2 regions of the Methylobacterium sp. CCH7-A2 genome follow, and region 2 is predicted to be linked to the other one. Evidence: predicted binding sites of a transcription regulator. Region 2 holds the regulator's gene; the other holds the start of a gene.
What was found. The regulator LexA, encoded in region 2, represses DNA repair genes until DNA is damaged. The targets are predictions, from matches to a motif close to TGTTCNNNNTGTGTTCNG.
Positions count from the first base shown of each region.

Region 1: a site for LexA is predicted at 4,099-4,116, ahead of rmuC (DNA recombination protein RmuC). Genes of this name have one in related genera too.

Region 1 covers NZ_LSKN01000122.1:38,831-46,852, reverse strand. Annotated here, with positions in the region: gene dapE (succinyl-diaminopimelate desuccinylase) at 1-952, shown strand, start outside; gene AX750_RS10670 (hypothetical protein) at 1,008-1,598, shown strand; gene truA (tRNA pseudouridine(38-40) synthase TruA) at 1,619-2,356, opposite strand; gene fmt (methionyl-tRNA formyltransferase) at 2,356-3,285, opposite strand; gene def (peptide deformylase) at 3,441-4,028, opposite strand; gene rmuC (DNA recombination protein RmuC) at 4,149-5,333, shown strand; gene AX750_RS10645 (OsmC family protein) at 5,346-5,855, opposite strand; gene AX750_RS10640 (ABC transporter ATP-binding protein) at 5,951-6,733, opposite strand; gene AX750_RS10635 (ABC transporter permease) at 6,745-7,578, opposite strand; gene AX750_RS10630 (aliphatic sulfonate ABC transporter substrate-binding protein) at 7,595-8,022, opposite strand, start outside.
Region 2 covers NZ_LSKN01000289.1:146,372-154,393, forward strand. Annotated here, with positions in the region: gene gltA (citrate synthase) at 1-1,239, opposite strand, end outside; gene gltX (glutamate--tRNA ligase) at 1,516-2,934, opposite strand; gene AX750_RS21935 (ComEC/Rec2 family competence protein) at 3,127-5,385, shown strand; gene lexA (transcriptional repressor LexA) at 5,396-6,136, opposite strand; gene glp (gephyrin-like molybdotransferase Glp) at 6,246-7,457, opposite strand; gene moaC (cyclic pyranopterin monophosphate synthase MoaC) at 7,457-7,954, opposite strand; gene trpC (indole-3-glycerol phosphate synthase TrpC) at 7,951-8,022, opposite strand, start outside.

The DNA.
Region 1 (8,022 bases), on a different contig from region 2:
CGATGTCGTGCCGGTGGGAGACGCCGGCGCCTGGACGCGCGCCCCCTTCGGCGGGACGATCAGCGACGGCATGCTGCATGGCCGCGGAGCTTGCGACATGAAGGGCGGCCTCGCCGCGATGATCGCGGCGGCGCTCCGTTTCCGCCGCGAGAACCCCGACGCTCCAGGCTCGATCGCGTTTCTCATTACGGGCGACGAGGAGGGACCGGCTGTGAACGGCACCGTCAAGCTGCTCGAATGGGCGCATGCGCGGGGCGAGCGCTTCGACCATTGCCTGCTCGGCGAGCCGACCAATCCGGCGACCATGAGCGACATGATCAAGATCGGCCGACGCGGCTCGCTGACCGGGCGCCTGACCGTCCATGGCAAGCAGGGCCATGTCGGCTATCCGCATCTCGCGGAGAACCCGATCCGCGGGATGGTGCGGCTGCTCGCGGCGCTGGAAGCCACCGCACTCGATAAGGGCACCGCACATTTCGATCCGAGCAATCTGGAAGTCACGACGCTCGACGTCGGCAATCCGGCGACGAATGTCGTGCCCGCGCAGGCCAGGGCCGTCTTCAACATCCGCTTCAACGATGTCTGGACGCCGGAGACTCTCGCGGCCGAGATCGAGCGGCGCCTGCGCGAGGCCGCCGGCAACAGCGTTCGCTACGAAATCGTCTTCGAGCCGACCAATGCGGTCGCGTTCCTGACCGAACCCGGCCCCTTCGTGGCGATGGTCGCCGATGCGGTCGAGGCCGAGACCGGGCGGCGGCCGGCCCTGTCGACAACCGGCGGCACGTCGGATGCGCGCTTCATCAAGAGTTACTGCCCTGTGGTCGAGTACGGCGTGGTCGGCCAGACCATGCATCAGGTCGACGAGCGCGTCGCCGTGGCGGATCTTCTGACCCTCGAGGCGATCACGCATCGCCTGCTGACGAGCTATTTCGCCGCTGCCGGAGCCGATTGACGAGCTTCAGGCGCTGACCCATAGTCATCTTAGACGAAAGTCTAAGGATGGTGGGATGAAGCTCGCGGCCGATGACGTGACGCGCTCGCTGCGCGCCTCCTGGCAGCTGATGGGGCGCGGCGCCGAGGCGCTGGAGGATCTGGAACTGACACGCGGCGGATTCTGGCGCTCTTTCGTCGCCCTGCTGCCGCTGACGCTGCCCGCCGCGATCGCCCTGCTCGCGGCGCTGAGAATTCATGCCGGCCTGCCCAATTCGGCGGGGCTGTTCACCGCTCCGGGCCTGGCGCTGGCGGTTTTCGGGGCGACGCTCGCGAGCATTCTGGCCGTGCCGGCGCTGCTGTTCGCGCTCGCTCCGCATCTCGCGCAAACACCGCGTTTCACCGCCTTCGTCATCGCCTGGAACTGGGCGGGAATCCTGGCGGCCGGTTTGGTCGCCGTTCCGGCTACGGTGTTCGCGATCGGATGGTCCACACCGGGCCTCGCGCTGCTCCAGACGCTCGCCTTCGCCGCCATCGTGCTGCGGCTGCGCTATTGTGTGGCGCGTGCAGCCTTCGGGGCCGGGAGCGGGGTCGCCACGCCCGTGCTGCTGGCCAGCATCGTGGCGGATTACGCGATCCTCCGCTCCTTCGGCTTCATCATCTTCTGAGGCGGCGAGCCCCGACGGGCTTAGTAGTCTACCCCCGCCAGATAGAGCCCGCAGGGCGGCGCCAGCGCCGCGCACTGCGAACGATCCCGCGCCGCCAGCACTTGGCCCAGCTTTTTCTCGGGCCAGCGTCCGGCGCCGACCATCTTCAGGCAGCCGACGATCGAGCGGACCTGATGGTGCAGGAAGGAGCGGGCATGGGCATAGACGACGATCTCCTCGCCCTCGCGGCGGACGTCGAGCCGGTCCAGGGTGCGCATCGGGCTGTTGGCCTGGCACTCGGCGGCGCGGAAGGTGGTGAAGTCGTGATGACCGAGCAGGGCCTTGGCCGAGCGGTCCATCGCTTCGTGATCGAGCTTTACCGGGACATGCCAGAGCCGGTCGCGGTCGAGCGCCGGCTGGGCGCGCCGGTCGAGGATGCGGTAGATGTAGTAGCGGCGCTTGGCCGAGATCCGGGCGTCGAAATCGTCAGGCACGGCCTCGGCGCAGCAGACCGCGACCGGCAGGCGCTTGAGGCGGGCGTTGCTGGCATCGCGCACGACATCGGTGCGCCATTCCTTCTCCAGATCGACATGGGCGACCTGATGAGTGGCGTGGACGCCGGCATCGGTGCGGCCTGCGCAGTGCAGCCTGACCGGATGGTTGCAGAACGCTTGAATCGCTTCCTCGACGCTCTGCTGTACGGACGGGCCATTGAGCTGCCGCTGCCAGCCCGAGAAGGGCGTGCCGTCATATTCGATGACGAGCTTGTAGCGCGGCATCAGAGCTTCTGGCCGGCGGAGAGCCGCGCCCCGCGCAGGAACTCGGCGCCGCTGACCGGCCGCCCGCCGGCCCGCTGGACCTGAAGCAGCTTCACCGCCCCTTCCGCGCAGGCGACGGTGCCTTCGTCGTCGAGCAACATGCCGGGCTCGGCCGCGCCGCCGGCGAGTGCCGTGCGCAAGACCTTGAGCCGCTCGGGGCCCTTGCCGAGATCGATCTCGGCAAAGGCGCCCGGAAAGGGCGCGAGCCCTCGGACGAGATCGTGGACCTGCCGGGCCGGGCGGGCCCAGTTCAGCTTCGCCTCGGCATTGGCGATCTTGGCGGCGTAGGTCACGCCCTCTTCCGGTTGCGGCGTGAACTGCAGGCCGCCGCGCCCGAGCGCGGCGAGCGCACGGACCATCAGATCGGCGCCCAGCGGCGCCAGCCGGTCGTGGAGTTCGCCGGAGGTCATGTCGGGGCCGATCTCCAGCCGCTCGACCATGCCGACGGGGCCGGTGTCGAGGCCCGCCTCCATCTTCATCACACAGACGCCGCTCTCGGCATCGCCGGCCATAACCGCACGCTGGATCGGCGCGGCGCCACGCCAGCGCGGCAGCAGCGAGGCATGCAGGTTGAGGCAGCCGAGCTCCGGAATGTCGAGGATCGCCTGTGGCAGGATCATGCCATAGGCGACGACGACCGCGACATCGGCCTGATGGGAGGCGATCTGCTCGGCCACCTCGGGCGTCTTCAGGGTCGAGGGCGTGAAGACGGGGATGCCGAAGCGCTCGGCCGCCCTGTGCACCGGCGAGGGTTTCAGTTCGAGGCCCCGTCCCGCCTGCGCCGGGGCGCGGGTGTAGCAGCTGACGACCTCGTGCCCCTGGCCGATGATTTCGGTCAGCGTCGGCACCGCGAAATCGGGCGTGCCCATGAAGATGACGCGCAAACTCATACGCTGGATGTTACCTCAATCGCGCCCGCCATTCCGGGCGTAGCAAAGCGAGGACCCGGAATCCATCATAGGATGCCTGAGCCCTCCGATGGATTCCGGATCGGCGCCGCTGGCGCGGCTCGTCCGGATGACGGCGGCTTGCTCTCGCTGTCCCGTCACCCCTCGCGTCGCGCCTGCTTGGCGAAGCGCTTGGTGACGCGCTCGCGCTTGAGGCGCGAGAGATGGTCGATGAACAGCACGCCGTTCAGATGGTCGATCTCATGCTGGATGCAGGTGGCGAGCAGGCCGTCGGCCTCGATCTCCTGCCGCTGTCCGTCGAGATCGGTGTAGGCGACCCTGACCGAAGCCGGCCTCTCGACCTCCTCATAATATTCCGGGATCGAGAGGCAGCCTTCCTCGTAGACGCTGCGCTCCTCCGAGGACCAGGTGATCTCCGGGTTGATGAAGGCCATCGGATTGCGCGGCTGCCGGTCGCGCTTCTCCTGGCTGTCGGCTGCGTCGGAAGTTTCGTCCTCGCCAGCAGCGGCGTCCTCCGGCTCAGGCGCGCGCTTGGCCACGTCGAGCGTCACCACGCGCTTGGGTACGCCGATCTGGATGGCGGCCAGCCCAATCCCGGGCGCGTCGTACATCGTCTCGAACATGTCGGCGACGAGGGTGCGGATCTCGGGCGTGATCTCGGCCACGGGGGCGGACACCAACCGAAGCTGGGAGTCTGGCAGGATGACGAGCGGGCGGATGGCCATGGGGCTGTGTCTGCGCGGTTTCTCGGGTGGTGGACGGGCCACATAAGCGCTCGCGCATCGCGGGTCAAACCGTTCCGCTTTCGTTCGAATTGATTCACCCGAATCGGCTATCCTGCCGCGATGACAGAGATCGCTTTCACCCTCCTCGACCGGCCCGTGACCTGGGCGCAGGCCGCGCTCGGCTTCGGCGTCTCGACGCTCGGGCTGCTCCTGCTGCTAGCGCTGTCGGCCTGGCGCGGCAGCCGCAGACGGGCGCTGGAGGCGCTGATCGCCGCCGAGCGCGCCCGCGAGACCGACGACAAGGTCGCCGAGATGAACCGGCTCCAGGCGGAGTTGACCGGCCGGATGCAGACCATGGCCGAGATCCTCTCGACGCGGCAGGGCGATCTCGCACGCCTCGTCGCCGATCGCATGGAGGGGCTGCGCCATCAGGTCGGCCAGGGTCTGGAGCAGAATGTCCGCCAGACCACCGAAAGCCTGGGCAAGCTGCAGGAGCGGCTCGCGGTAATCGACAGCGCTCAGAAGAACCTGACCAGCCTCACCTCCGAAGTGGTGACGCTGCGCGACGTGCTCTCCAACAAGCAGGCGCGCGGCGCCTACGGCCAGGGTCGCATGGAGGCGATCATCCGGGACGGGCTGCCCGGCGCCTTCTTCGCCTTCCAGCCGCAGCTCTCCAACGGCAACCGGCCGGACTGCCTGGTGACGCTGCCCGGCGACGGGCGCGGGCTCGTCATCGACGCCAAGTTCCCGCTGGAGAGCTTCACGCAATTGCGGGAGGCCCGTGGCGAGGAGGCGCGAAAGGCCGCCTCCGCACGCGTCCGCAACGATGTCGGCGTGCACGTGAAGGACATCGCCGAGCGCTATTTCCTGCCCGGCGAGACCCAGGACCTCGCCCTGCTCTTCGTGCCGTCAGAATCGATCTATGCCGATTTGCACGAGCATTTCGACGATGTGATCCAGAAGGCGCATCGCGCGCGGATCATGATCGTCTCGCCCTCGCTGCTGGCGCTCGCGATCCAGCTCATGCAGTCGCTGGTGCGCGATGCGCGGATGCGGGAAGAGGCGCAGGTGATCCAGAGCGAGGTCGGCAAGCTGCTGGCCGATGTCCGGCGGCTGGCCGAGCGGGCGGAGAAGCTCGATCAGCATTTCCGCCAGGCGCAGGACGATGTGGCCGGGCTGCGCACCTCGGCCGGCAAGATCGCCAGCCGCGGCGAGCGCATCGTGGCGCTCGATTTCGACGAGGCGAAGGGCGAGCCGACGCTGCCCTTCGCCGAGGGTTTGACCCTGAAGAAGGCCGCGGAGTGAGCGGCCGGGCGATCAGGCGACCGAAAGGGTCGCGCTGATCTCGGGCTTCACATTGAGCGTCTGGAAGACGACGCAGTAGCGCTCGGTCAGCTTCAGCAGCGTGTCGAGCTTCTCCTGCGGCGCGTCGGTCTCGACCTCGAAGGACAGCCGGATCGCCTTGAAGCCGACCGCGGCGTCCTTGGCGACGCCGAGCGTGCCGCGGAAGTCGAGATCGCCCTCGGCATGGACGACGCCCTTCTTCAGCTCGATCTCGAGCGCGGTCGCCACCGCCTTCAGGGTGACGCCGGCGCAGGCGACGAGGGCCTCCAGCAGCATGTCGCCCGAGCAGAGTTCGGCGCCTGAGCCGCCAGTGGCCGGGTGCAGCCCCGCCAGCGCGATCGCACGGCCGGTCTCGACCTTACAGGCGATATGCTGGTCGTCGAGTTCGCCCTTGGCCTTCAGGGTGACGACGGCCGCATTGGGGTCCGAACGGTAGGCGTCCTTGAGCGGGGCCTGCAGGGCGCGAAGAGCGGTGACGTCCATGGTGTCAGAACCTCAAGTCGAATGAACCTGTGGGATGCGCTGATAGAGGCTCGAGCGGTCACAGGCCACCGGAAAGCGATGCCCCGTGACGCGACTCACCACCACATCCCGGCCGTCTCCGCGGCCTTCTGCTGGTGCGGGGCCTCGTCACGCAGCGAACGATCCAGGCTGCGCAGCACCTCGCGCTTGGCGGCCTCGAACGCCGGCGAGAGCCGGTCGCGCGGGCGGGCGAGCGGGTTGTCGAATTCGTCGAAGATGCGGCCGGGCTTGGGCTGCATCACCACGATCCGGTCCGCCAGCGTCACCGCCTCCTCGACGTCATGGGTGACCATGACCACCGTCGGCCGGCTTTCGACCCACAGGGCGAGCAGGTGGCCATGGAGGCTGGCGCGGGTGGTGGCGTCGAGCGCGGAGAAGGGCTCGTCCATCAAGAGCAGCTTGGGGCGCGTGACGAGGGCGCGCGCGATGGCGACGCGCTGCTGCTGACCGCCCGAAAGCTCGCGCGGCCAGCGCCGGTCATAACCGCCAAGGCCCACCCGCACGAGCGCGTTGGTGACCAGTCCCTCCCGCTCGAAGGCCGAGAGATGCGAGAGACCGAAGCCGACATTCTCCGCAACCGAGAGCCAGGGAAAGAGTCGCGGCTCCTGGAAGATCACGCCGACATCGGCGCGCGGCTCGGCGATCGTGTCGCCGTCGAGCAGGATGCGCCCGGCGCTCGGCCGGTCGAGGCCGGCGATCAGCCGCAGCAAGGTGGTCTTGCCGCAGCCCGAGCCGCCGACGAGCGCGAGAATCTCCCCCTGCGCGACGTCGAGCGTGATGGCCGACAGCGCCTGCGTGCCGTCGGCATAGGTTTTCGACAGGGTCTCGAAGCTCAGCATCGAGGGCTCACTCAGAGTTTGTCGCGGGCCGTGTCCTGCCAGGCGAGAACCGGCCGCGTGAGGGCGACGAGCAGGCCATCGGCCAGCTTTCCGAGGACGGCGAAGCTGATGATGGCCGCAATGATGGTGTCGGGCCGGCCGAGCTGCTGGCCATCGACGAGGAGGTAGCCGAGCCCTTCGCTGGCGCCCATGATCTCGGCCGCGACCACGAACATGAAGCCCAGCCCCAGCCCCGAGCGCAGCGCGGTGATCCAGGCCGGCAGGATTGCCGGCAGCAGAACCCGTCGCGCCATCGCCAGCCGGCCGAGCCGGAAGACACGGCCGACCTCGACGATCTTGCGGTCGATGCCCTGGATCGCCGCAGCGACCCCGAGATAGACCGGGAAGAACACGCCGACCGCGATCAGCGCGACCTTCGACGCCTCGAAGATGCCGAGCCAGAGGATGAAGAGCGGCACCCAGGCGATCGAGGGGATGGCGCGCAGGGCCTGAAGCGTCGGGTCGATCAGGCCGCGCGCCACCGGAAGCGCACCGGTGATGGCGCCGAGCAGGGTGCCCGCCGCCGCACCGAGAGCAAACCCGGCCGCAACCCGCCAGAGCGTCGCCGCGGCATGGGTGAAGAGTTCGCCCGAAGCCGCGAGAGACCACAGGGTGGCCCCGACCACGCTCGGCGGCGGCATCAGCCGGCCATTGGCGAAGCCGGATCTGACGGCGACCTCCCACAGCACGGCCAGAACGACCGGCAGCGCAAACCCCGCCAGCGCCAGGCCGGGACGACGGGGCCGAGGCCGGGCTGGATCGCCCTGCTCGCCCAGCCCTGCCGTCTCGATCCCGAGCGCGCTCATCCGATCCCAGCGTGGGTCAGTTGGTGACGGCGAAGCTGCGGTCGAGCAGATCGTCGACCACGGCCTTCACATCGGTCTTGGCGGGCACGACGCCCGCCTCCTGCAGCGCGAGGCCGGCCGCGATGATGGTCTCGGCCTGCGCTGACCCGATGCTGGAATGCGTGAGTTCGGTCCGGGTGAGCTGTCGCTCGATCACGGCGTCCGACAGCTTGGTATAGGCGACCAGGGTCTTCTTCAGCTCGGCCGGATTGGCGAGGGCATAGGTCCGCGCCTGCTCATAGGCGGCCAGCACCTTGCGGACGAGGGCCGGATTGTCCTTGGCGAAGGCCTCCCGGACATTGAGAATACCCCAGGTGTTGTCGGCGGCCTTGCGATGGAAGAGCTTCGCGCCGCTCTCGACCTCGGCCGCGGCCATCAGCGGGTCGAGACCGGCCCAGGCGTCGA
Region 2 (8,022 bases):
CTGGCGCGGACGGCCGATGCGCTGGGACGGATCCTCGATCATCTCCTTCCACTGCGCGATCCAGCCGACCGTGCGGGCGAGGGCAAACAGCGCCGTGAACATCGAGGTCGGGAAGCCCATCGCCTTCAGCGTGATGCCCGAATAGAAGTCGATATTCGGGTAGAGCTTCTTCTCGATGAAGTAGCTGTCCGACAGCGCGATCCGCTCGAGCTCGATCGCGACGTCGAGCAGCGGATCGTCCTTGATGCCGAGCTCGTTGAGGACCTCATGCGTGGTCTTCTGCATGATCTTCGCGCGCGGGTCGTAGTTCTTGTAGACCCGGTGGCCGAAGCCCATCAGGCGGAAGGGGTCGTTCTTGTCCTTCGCCTTGGCAATGTATTTCGGGATGTTCTCGACCGAGCCGATCTCCTCCAGCATCTTCAGCGCCGCCTCATTGGCGCCGCCATGGGCGGGGCCCCAGAGGCATGCCGTGCCGGCCGCGATGCAGGCGAAGGGATTGGCGCCCGAAGAGCCGGCGAGCCGGACCGTCGAGGTCGAGGCGTTCTGCTCGTGGTCGGCGTGGAGGATGAAGATGCGGTCGAGCGCGCGCGACAGCACCGGATTGACCTTGTACTCCTCCGCGGGCACGGCAAAGCACATGCGCAGAAAGTTCGAGGTATAGTCGAGCGAGTTCAGCGGATACACGAAGGGCTGGCCGACGGTGTACTTGTAGGCCATGGCCGCCAGCGTCGGGATCTTCGCGATCATCCGCATCGAGGCGACCATGCGCTGATGCGGGTCCGAGATGTCGGTCGAGTCGTGATAGAAGGCCGACATCGCGCCGATCGAGCCGACCATGACCGCCATCGGATGCGCGTCGCGGCGGAAGCCCTGGAAGAAGCGGGCCATCTGCTCGTGCACCATGGTGTGGCGCGTCACGCGATAATCGAAATCAGCCTTCTGCGCGGCGGTCGGCAGTTCGCCTTCCAGCAGCAGATAGCAGGTCTCGAGGAAGTCGCCATGCTCGGCGAGCTGCTCGATCGGGTAGCCGCGATAGAGCAGAACGCCCTCGTCGCCATCGATATAGGTGATCTGCGACTCGCAGCTCGCCGTCGAGGTGAAGCCAGGGTCGTAGGTGAACATGCCCGTCTGGGCGTAGAGCTTGCCGATGTCGATGACGGACGGGCCGATCGAACCCGTCTTGATCGCCATATCGACGGTCTTGCCGTCGACCTGAAGCTGGCTGGTGGTTCCGCTCATCGATACCGATCCTTTCAGGCTCGCTGCTTTTCAGGCGGGGTCGCGCTCTGTCCGTTCACGGTCGTCCATGAAACCTGTCCGTCGTCAAAGCGGACCGACATGACGCTGTCGTGTCGGCGCGGGCGCGGGCAGGTGGGCAGAGCGGTTCATCCGACTGATTTTCAAGCAATATTTATGCCCGCTCCGGCTCTCGCCGCAGCGGCCGTGTCCGGCGTCACTAGACCATTTGCAGACCCGGTTCAACCGAGCCGAAAGACGGTCCGCACCGCGTCTTGCTCAGCTCTGATCGGCCAGGCGAGCAAGGGTTTCCTCGCGCCCCAGAACCGCCATCACATCGAACAGGCCAGGCGACATGGCGCGGCCCGTCAGTGCAGCGCGCAGGGGCTGCGCCGCCTGGCCGAGCTTGAGCCCATGCGCCTCGGCATAGCCGCGCACGGCGGCTTCCAGCGCCTCGAGCGACCAGTCGTTGATGGCGGCGAGCGCCTGGGCGAGCCCGGGCAGACGCTGGCGACCGGCCTCGTCCAGCAGGGCCGCTGCCTTGGCGTCGAGCTGAAGCGGCCGGGCCGCATAAAGATAGTAGGCGCTGTCGAGCAGCTCGACGAGCGTCTTGGCGCGCTCCTTCAGCCCCGGCATCGCGGCAAGGAAGCGCTGCTCCAGCTCGGGCGACAGGGTCGGGCCGAGGCCGCGCGCCGGCCCGATCTCAGGCAGGATCACCTTCAGCGCGTCGAGCAGGTCGTGATCGGAGGACTGGCGCATATAGAGCCCGTTCAGGCTCTCGAGCTTGGCGAAGTCGAAGCGCGCGGCCGAGCGGCCGATCGAGCCGAGGTCGAACAGCTCGATCATCTCCTGCGTCGAGAAGATCTCCTGGTCGCCATGGCTCCAGCCGAGGCGCAGCAGATAATTGCGCAGCGCCACCGGCAGGTACCCCATCTCGCGATAGGCATCGACACCGAGCGCGCCGTGGCGCTTCGAGAGCTTGGCGCCGTCCGGGCCATGGATCAGCGGGATATGCGACATGCTCGGGACCTTCCAGCCCAGCGCCTGGTAGATCTGGGTCTGGCGCGCGGCATTGGTCAGGTGGTCGTCGCCGCGGATGACATGGGTCACGCCCATGTCGTGGTCGTCGACCACCACGGCGAGCATATAGGTCGGGTTGCCGTCCGAGCGCAGCAGCACGAGGTCGTCGAGATTCTCGTTCTGCCAGACGACGCGGCCCTGGACCTCGTCCTCCACCACGGTCTCGCCGGTCTGCGGTGCGCGCAGCCGGATCACCGGCTTGACGCCTTCGGGAGCCGTCGCGGGATCGCGGTCGCGCCAGCGCCCGTCATAACGCATCGGCTTGCCGGCAGCCTTGGCCTGTTCGCGCATCTCGTCCAGTTCGGCCGGCGTGGCGTAGCAGCGATAGGCATGGCCACTGGCCAGCATCTGATGCGCCACCTCGCGGTGCCGCTCGGCGCGGGCGAACTGGTAGACGGTCTCGCCGTCCCAATCGAGGCCGAGCCATTTCAGCCCGTCGAGGATGGCGCCGATCGCAGCTTCGGTCGAGCGTTCGCGGTCGGTGTCCTCGATGCGCAGCAGCATCTTGCCGCCATGGCGGCGCGCATAGAGCCAGTTGAACAGCGCCGTACGCCCGCCGCCGATATGCAGGAAGCCGGTGGGCGAGGGCGCAAAGCGCGTGACGACGGCGTCGCTCATGGATGGCAGGGCTCCGGCGGGACCTTGGGAGAAGGACCCTGAAAGGGGCGGGAAAAGATCGAGCGGCACGCCCTGTCGCAGCGCGTACCGAAGCGGACATGACATCCGGCGCGGCCCCTGTAACATGCCTGAGCCGCCGCCGTTAAGGGCCAGTTCGAAGCCCGGCGCGCCGGCGCAGGACGGGGGCAGGCCATGACGGCGAAGCCGCCAGGGCAGGGGGAGCGGGTGCCGCGGCGCGGGGCGCTGGCGGCCGCCCTCGTATGGCACCGGCCGGACGGTCGCTTCGGCGGTATCAGGTTCGGACTGGCGCTGGGCGAATGGCGCGACGCAGTGCTCGCCGCCTTGTCGCGCGAGGCCGAGCGGCGCCGGCTCTTCCTCTGGCTGCCGGTCGCGATGGGCATCGGCATCCTGCTCTATTTCGCCGCCGATGCCGAACCGGCGCTCTGGGCGCCGCTGACGGGGCTCGCGCTTTCCGCGGCTGGCGCGATCCTGCTGCGGGGGCGCCCGCGGCCGGCCTGGGTGTGCCTCGCTGTCGCCGCCCTGTTTGCCGGCTTCGCTGCGGCGGCCTGGCGCACGGCGACGATCGCCGCCCCGATGCTGGAGCGGCCGCGCGTCGGCCAGGTCTCAGGCTTCGTGGAATCGGTGGAGGCGCGCGATGCCGGCGCTCGGCTCGTCATCCGCGTGACGGGGATCGCCGGGCTCGACCGGCCGTTCTGGCCGAAGCGTGTGCGCGTCAACATCCGCTCCGGGACCGTGGCGCCCGGAGACCATGTCGCGGCCGTGGCGCGGCTGCTGCCGCCGCCGGGGCCGGCCCGGCCGGGCGGCTATGATTTCGGGCGCGACGCCTTCTTCCGCGGCATCGGCGCCGTCGGCAGCATCTCGGGCAAGATCGCGCTCAGCCCGCCGCCGCATCCGCCCGACTGGGATCTGCGCCTGGCGGCGGCGATCGACGGCGCCCGCAACGCCCTGACCCAGCGCATTGCCTCGGTCGCCGGCGGGCAGGCAGGGGCGATGGCGGCGGCGCTGGTCACCGGCAAGCGCGGGCTGATCACCGAAACCACCAATGCCGATCTGCGGGCGGCCGGGATCTACCACATCGTCTCGATCTCGGGCCTGCACATGGTGCTGGCCGCCGGGACGATCTTCTGGCTGGTGCGGGCGCTGCTCGCCCTGTCACAGACGGTGGCGCTGCGCCTGCCGGTCAAGAAGCTCGCCGCGCTCGCGGCGATGGCGGGCTCGGTCGCCTATTGCGTCTTCTCGGGAGCGGAGGTCGCCACCGTACGCTCGCTGATCATGACGCTGGTGATGCTGGGCGCAATCCTCGTCGACCGCCCGGCGCTGAGCATGCGCAACCTCGCGCTGGCGGCGATGATCGTGCTGCTGCGCGAGCCCGAGGCGCTGCTGGGGCCGAGCTTCCAGATGTCCTTCGGTGCCGTGGCGGCGCTGATCGCCTTTGCCGAGCGCTGGGAGGAGCGCGGCCGGTTGCAGCCGCCGCCCGCACTGCCCTGGCCGCTGCGCCCGCTCTGGGTCGCCGCATCCGGCATCGTCGTCACGACCCTGCTGGCGACGGCGGCGACGGCGCCCTTCGGCGCCTATCATTTCCAGACCTTCAACCCTTTCGGCCTGCTCGGCAACGCGCTGGCTCTGCCCTTCGTCTCCCTCTTCGTCATGCCGGCCGCCGTCTTCGGGGTGCTCGCCTATCCCTTCGGGCTGGACGCGCCGGCCTGGTGGCTCATGGGCCTGGCCTCGGAGGTGGTGCTCAAACTGGCGCATTGGGTCGCGACCATCGATCACTCGACCCTGGTGCTCGCCGCCTTCGGCCCGGCCGCGCTCGGCTGCTTTTCGGCCGCGCTGCTCTGGGCGACGCTGTGGACGACGAAGCTGCGTCTGCTGGCGATCCTGCCGCTGGTCGGCGGCGTGGCCGTCGCGGCCAAACCGGAGAAGCCGGCGATCCTGATCGAGCGCGACGGCTCGGGCCTCGCGGTGCGCGGCAAGGACGGCCTGCTCGTGATCGCCGGCAAGCCGAGCCGCTTCGTCCTGCAGCAATGGCTGACGGCGGATGGCGACGGCCGCCAGCCCGACGACCCGTCGCTGCGCAAGGGCGCGGCCTGCGATCCGCGCGGCTGCGTGCTGATGACGAGAGAGGGCCACAGCATCGCCTATGCGCAGGACCGGCTCGCCATCATCGAGGATTGCCGCCGCGCCGATGTGGTGGTGACGCCGATTCCCTGGACGGCGGCCTGCCGCGCGCGGCTGATCGACCGGATGACGTTGCAGCGCGATGGCGCGACAGCCCTGGTTCGGACTCGCTCCGGCTGGCAAAACCACGCGGCGCAGGATGCGGGCGACCGGCCCTGGAGCCGCCGGCGTCCCCAGCCCGCGCCGACAACTGCGGGCCCGGCTGGGCCGCCACCGGCCGAGGAGGCGCCCGATACCGAGCGCCTGCCCTAGCGCCGGCCCGTCAGTAGCGCCGCATCAGATTGACAAGCCGACCCTGGATCTTGACCCGGTCCGGTCCCAGCACCCGCGTCTCGTAAGCCGGATTGGCTGCCTCCAGCGCGATCGAGGAGCCCCGCTTGCGCAGCCGCTTCAGCGTCGCCTCCTCGTCGTCGATCAGGGCGACGATGATGTCGCCGGTATTGGCGGTGTCCTGGCGCCGGATCACCACCGTGTCGCCGTCGAGAATGCCGGCCTCGACCATCGAGTCGCCGCGGACCTCCAGCGCGAAATGCTCACCGGAGCCGAGCATGTCGGCGGGGAGGGCGACGCTGTGGCTGCGGCTCTGGATCGCCGAGATCGGCGTGCCCGCCGCGATGCGGCCCATGACAGGGATCGCGATCGTGTTGCGGGCGTCTTCCGGCATCGCCTCCACCGGGCGCGCCCGGCCGGGCAGCCCGTCCTTGGCCGGCGGCGTCTCCTTGCCGAGCCCGCCCTGGACGATGGAGGGATTGAAGCGGCGCGCGCCGCCCTGGAGGCCACCACCCGCGCCATCCGGCAGCTTGATCACTTCGAGCGCCCGTGCCCGGTTCGGCAGGCGGCGGATGAAGCCGCGTTCCTCGAGGGCCATGATCAGGCGGTGGATGCCGGATTTCGACTTGAGGTCGAGCGCGTCCTTCATTTCGTCGAAGGAGGGAGGGACGCCGCTCTCGCGCAGGCGCTCATGGATGAAGCGAAGCAGTTCGAACTGTTTGCGTGTCAGCATGATCCCCGCCGGCGCTCTGAAATCTGCCGATCATCGCAGATTCGAAACAAATCACGAACACCATACCCGTTCGCGTTGTGTTCCGCAAGCCGATGCGCCAGCCCGCGACCTATCGCAGACGAATGAAGCGGCAGGGATCGCCCTTGCGGGCCGCCGGCGCGAAAACCGGGCGGATCGCCAGCGCCTGCGCCCTCGCGAGCAGGCCGAGCATCGAGGAATCCTGCCTCTCGAACGGCGTCGCCTCCCAGCCGGCCTCGGTCAGGACGAGGCTGGAGCGCAAATAATCCTCGCGCTCGTCATTGGCCGGCATGTCGCGCCCGAGCAAGCCGGGCTCGCTGCGGTCGCGCTCGGGCGAGGGCATGCCGAGCAGGGCCTCGATCACCGGCACCACGAAGAGATGCCCGCAGACGATCGAGGAGACGGGGTTGCCCGGCAGGCCGATCGCGACCATCGGGCCGAGCCGGCCGGTCATCATCGGCTTGCCCGGCCGCATCGCGATCTTCCAGAAGCCGAGATCCATGCCGGCGCGCTTCAGCGCCTCCTGGACGAGATCATGGGCACCGACGGAGGCGCCGCCCAGCGTCACCAGCACATCCGCGCCGGCGTCCCGCGCCTGCCCGATCCTGGCGGCGAGATCGGCATGGTCGTCGCGGGCGATGCCGAGATCGAGCACGCTCCCGCCCGCCTGCTCGACCAGCGCGGCCAGCGCAAACGAGTTGGAGGCGACGATCTGGTCGGGCCCGACCGGCTCGCCCGGCAGCACGAGCTCGTCGCCGGTGGCGAGGATCGCCACCAGCGGCTTGCGGCGCACCGCAAGCGCGGGGTGGCCAGCGGCGGCGGCGAGCCCGAGCGCGGCGCTGTCGAGCCGGGTGCCGGCCGCGAGCAGCTGGTCGCCCTCGCTGAAGTCGAGCCCGGCCTTGCGAATGAATTTGCCCTTGGGCGCGCCCTCGCGAACGGTGATCGCGGCCGAGCCGACACCGTCGGCGTTCTCCTGGATCAGGATGGTGTCGGCGCCCTCGGGGATCGGCGCACCCGTGAAGATCCGGACCGCCTCGCCGGCGGCCACGCTGCCGTCGAAGGAGCGCCCGGCCGCGGATTCGCCGAGAACGCGCAGTTCGGCGCCCGGCACGAGGTCGTCGCCCCGCACCGCATAGCCGTCCATGGCCGAATTGGCGAAGGGCGGCTGTGTCCTGAGCGCCGCGAGATCGGCCCCGAGCACGCGCCAGGCGCACTGCGCCAGCGGCAGGGTCTCGATGGGCGTGCGGCCGGGCACGCTGTCGAGCAGCGCGCGCAGCGCGACCGGGACCGGCGTCAGCGCCATCAGACCGGTCCCCCTGGGGAGGCGTCGGCCTGGAACACACCTGACTTGCCGCCGGATTTGTGGGTCAGCCGGATGCCCTCGATCCGCATGCCGCGGTCGGCCGCCTTGACCATGTCGTAGACGGTCAGGCAGGCGATGCTGACGGCGGTGAGTGCCTCCATCTCGACGCCGGTCTGGCCCTTCACCTTGACCTCGGCCCGCACGCGGATGCCGGGCAGGGCCTCGTCGATCTCGAGATCGACCGCGATCTTGGTGATCAGCAGCGGGTGGCAGAGCGGGATCAGCTCATGGCTGCGCTTGGCGGCCATGATGCCGGCGAGCCTCGCCGTGCCGAGCACATCGCCCTTCTTGGCGTCGCCCGCGCGCACGATCGCCAGCGTCTGCGGCTGCATCACCACGCAGCCCTCGGCGATGGCCGTGCGCGAGGTCTCGGCCTTGTCGCCGACATCGACCATATGCGCCTGGCCCTGCGCGTCGAGATGGCTGAGTGCGCTCACGCGGCGCTCTCCTGCGTCTTGGCTTGTGATGTCTGGCCCGTGAGCAGTTCGCGCGTCGCGGCCGTCAC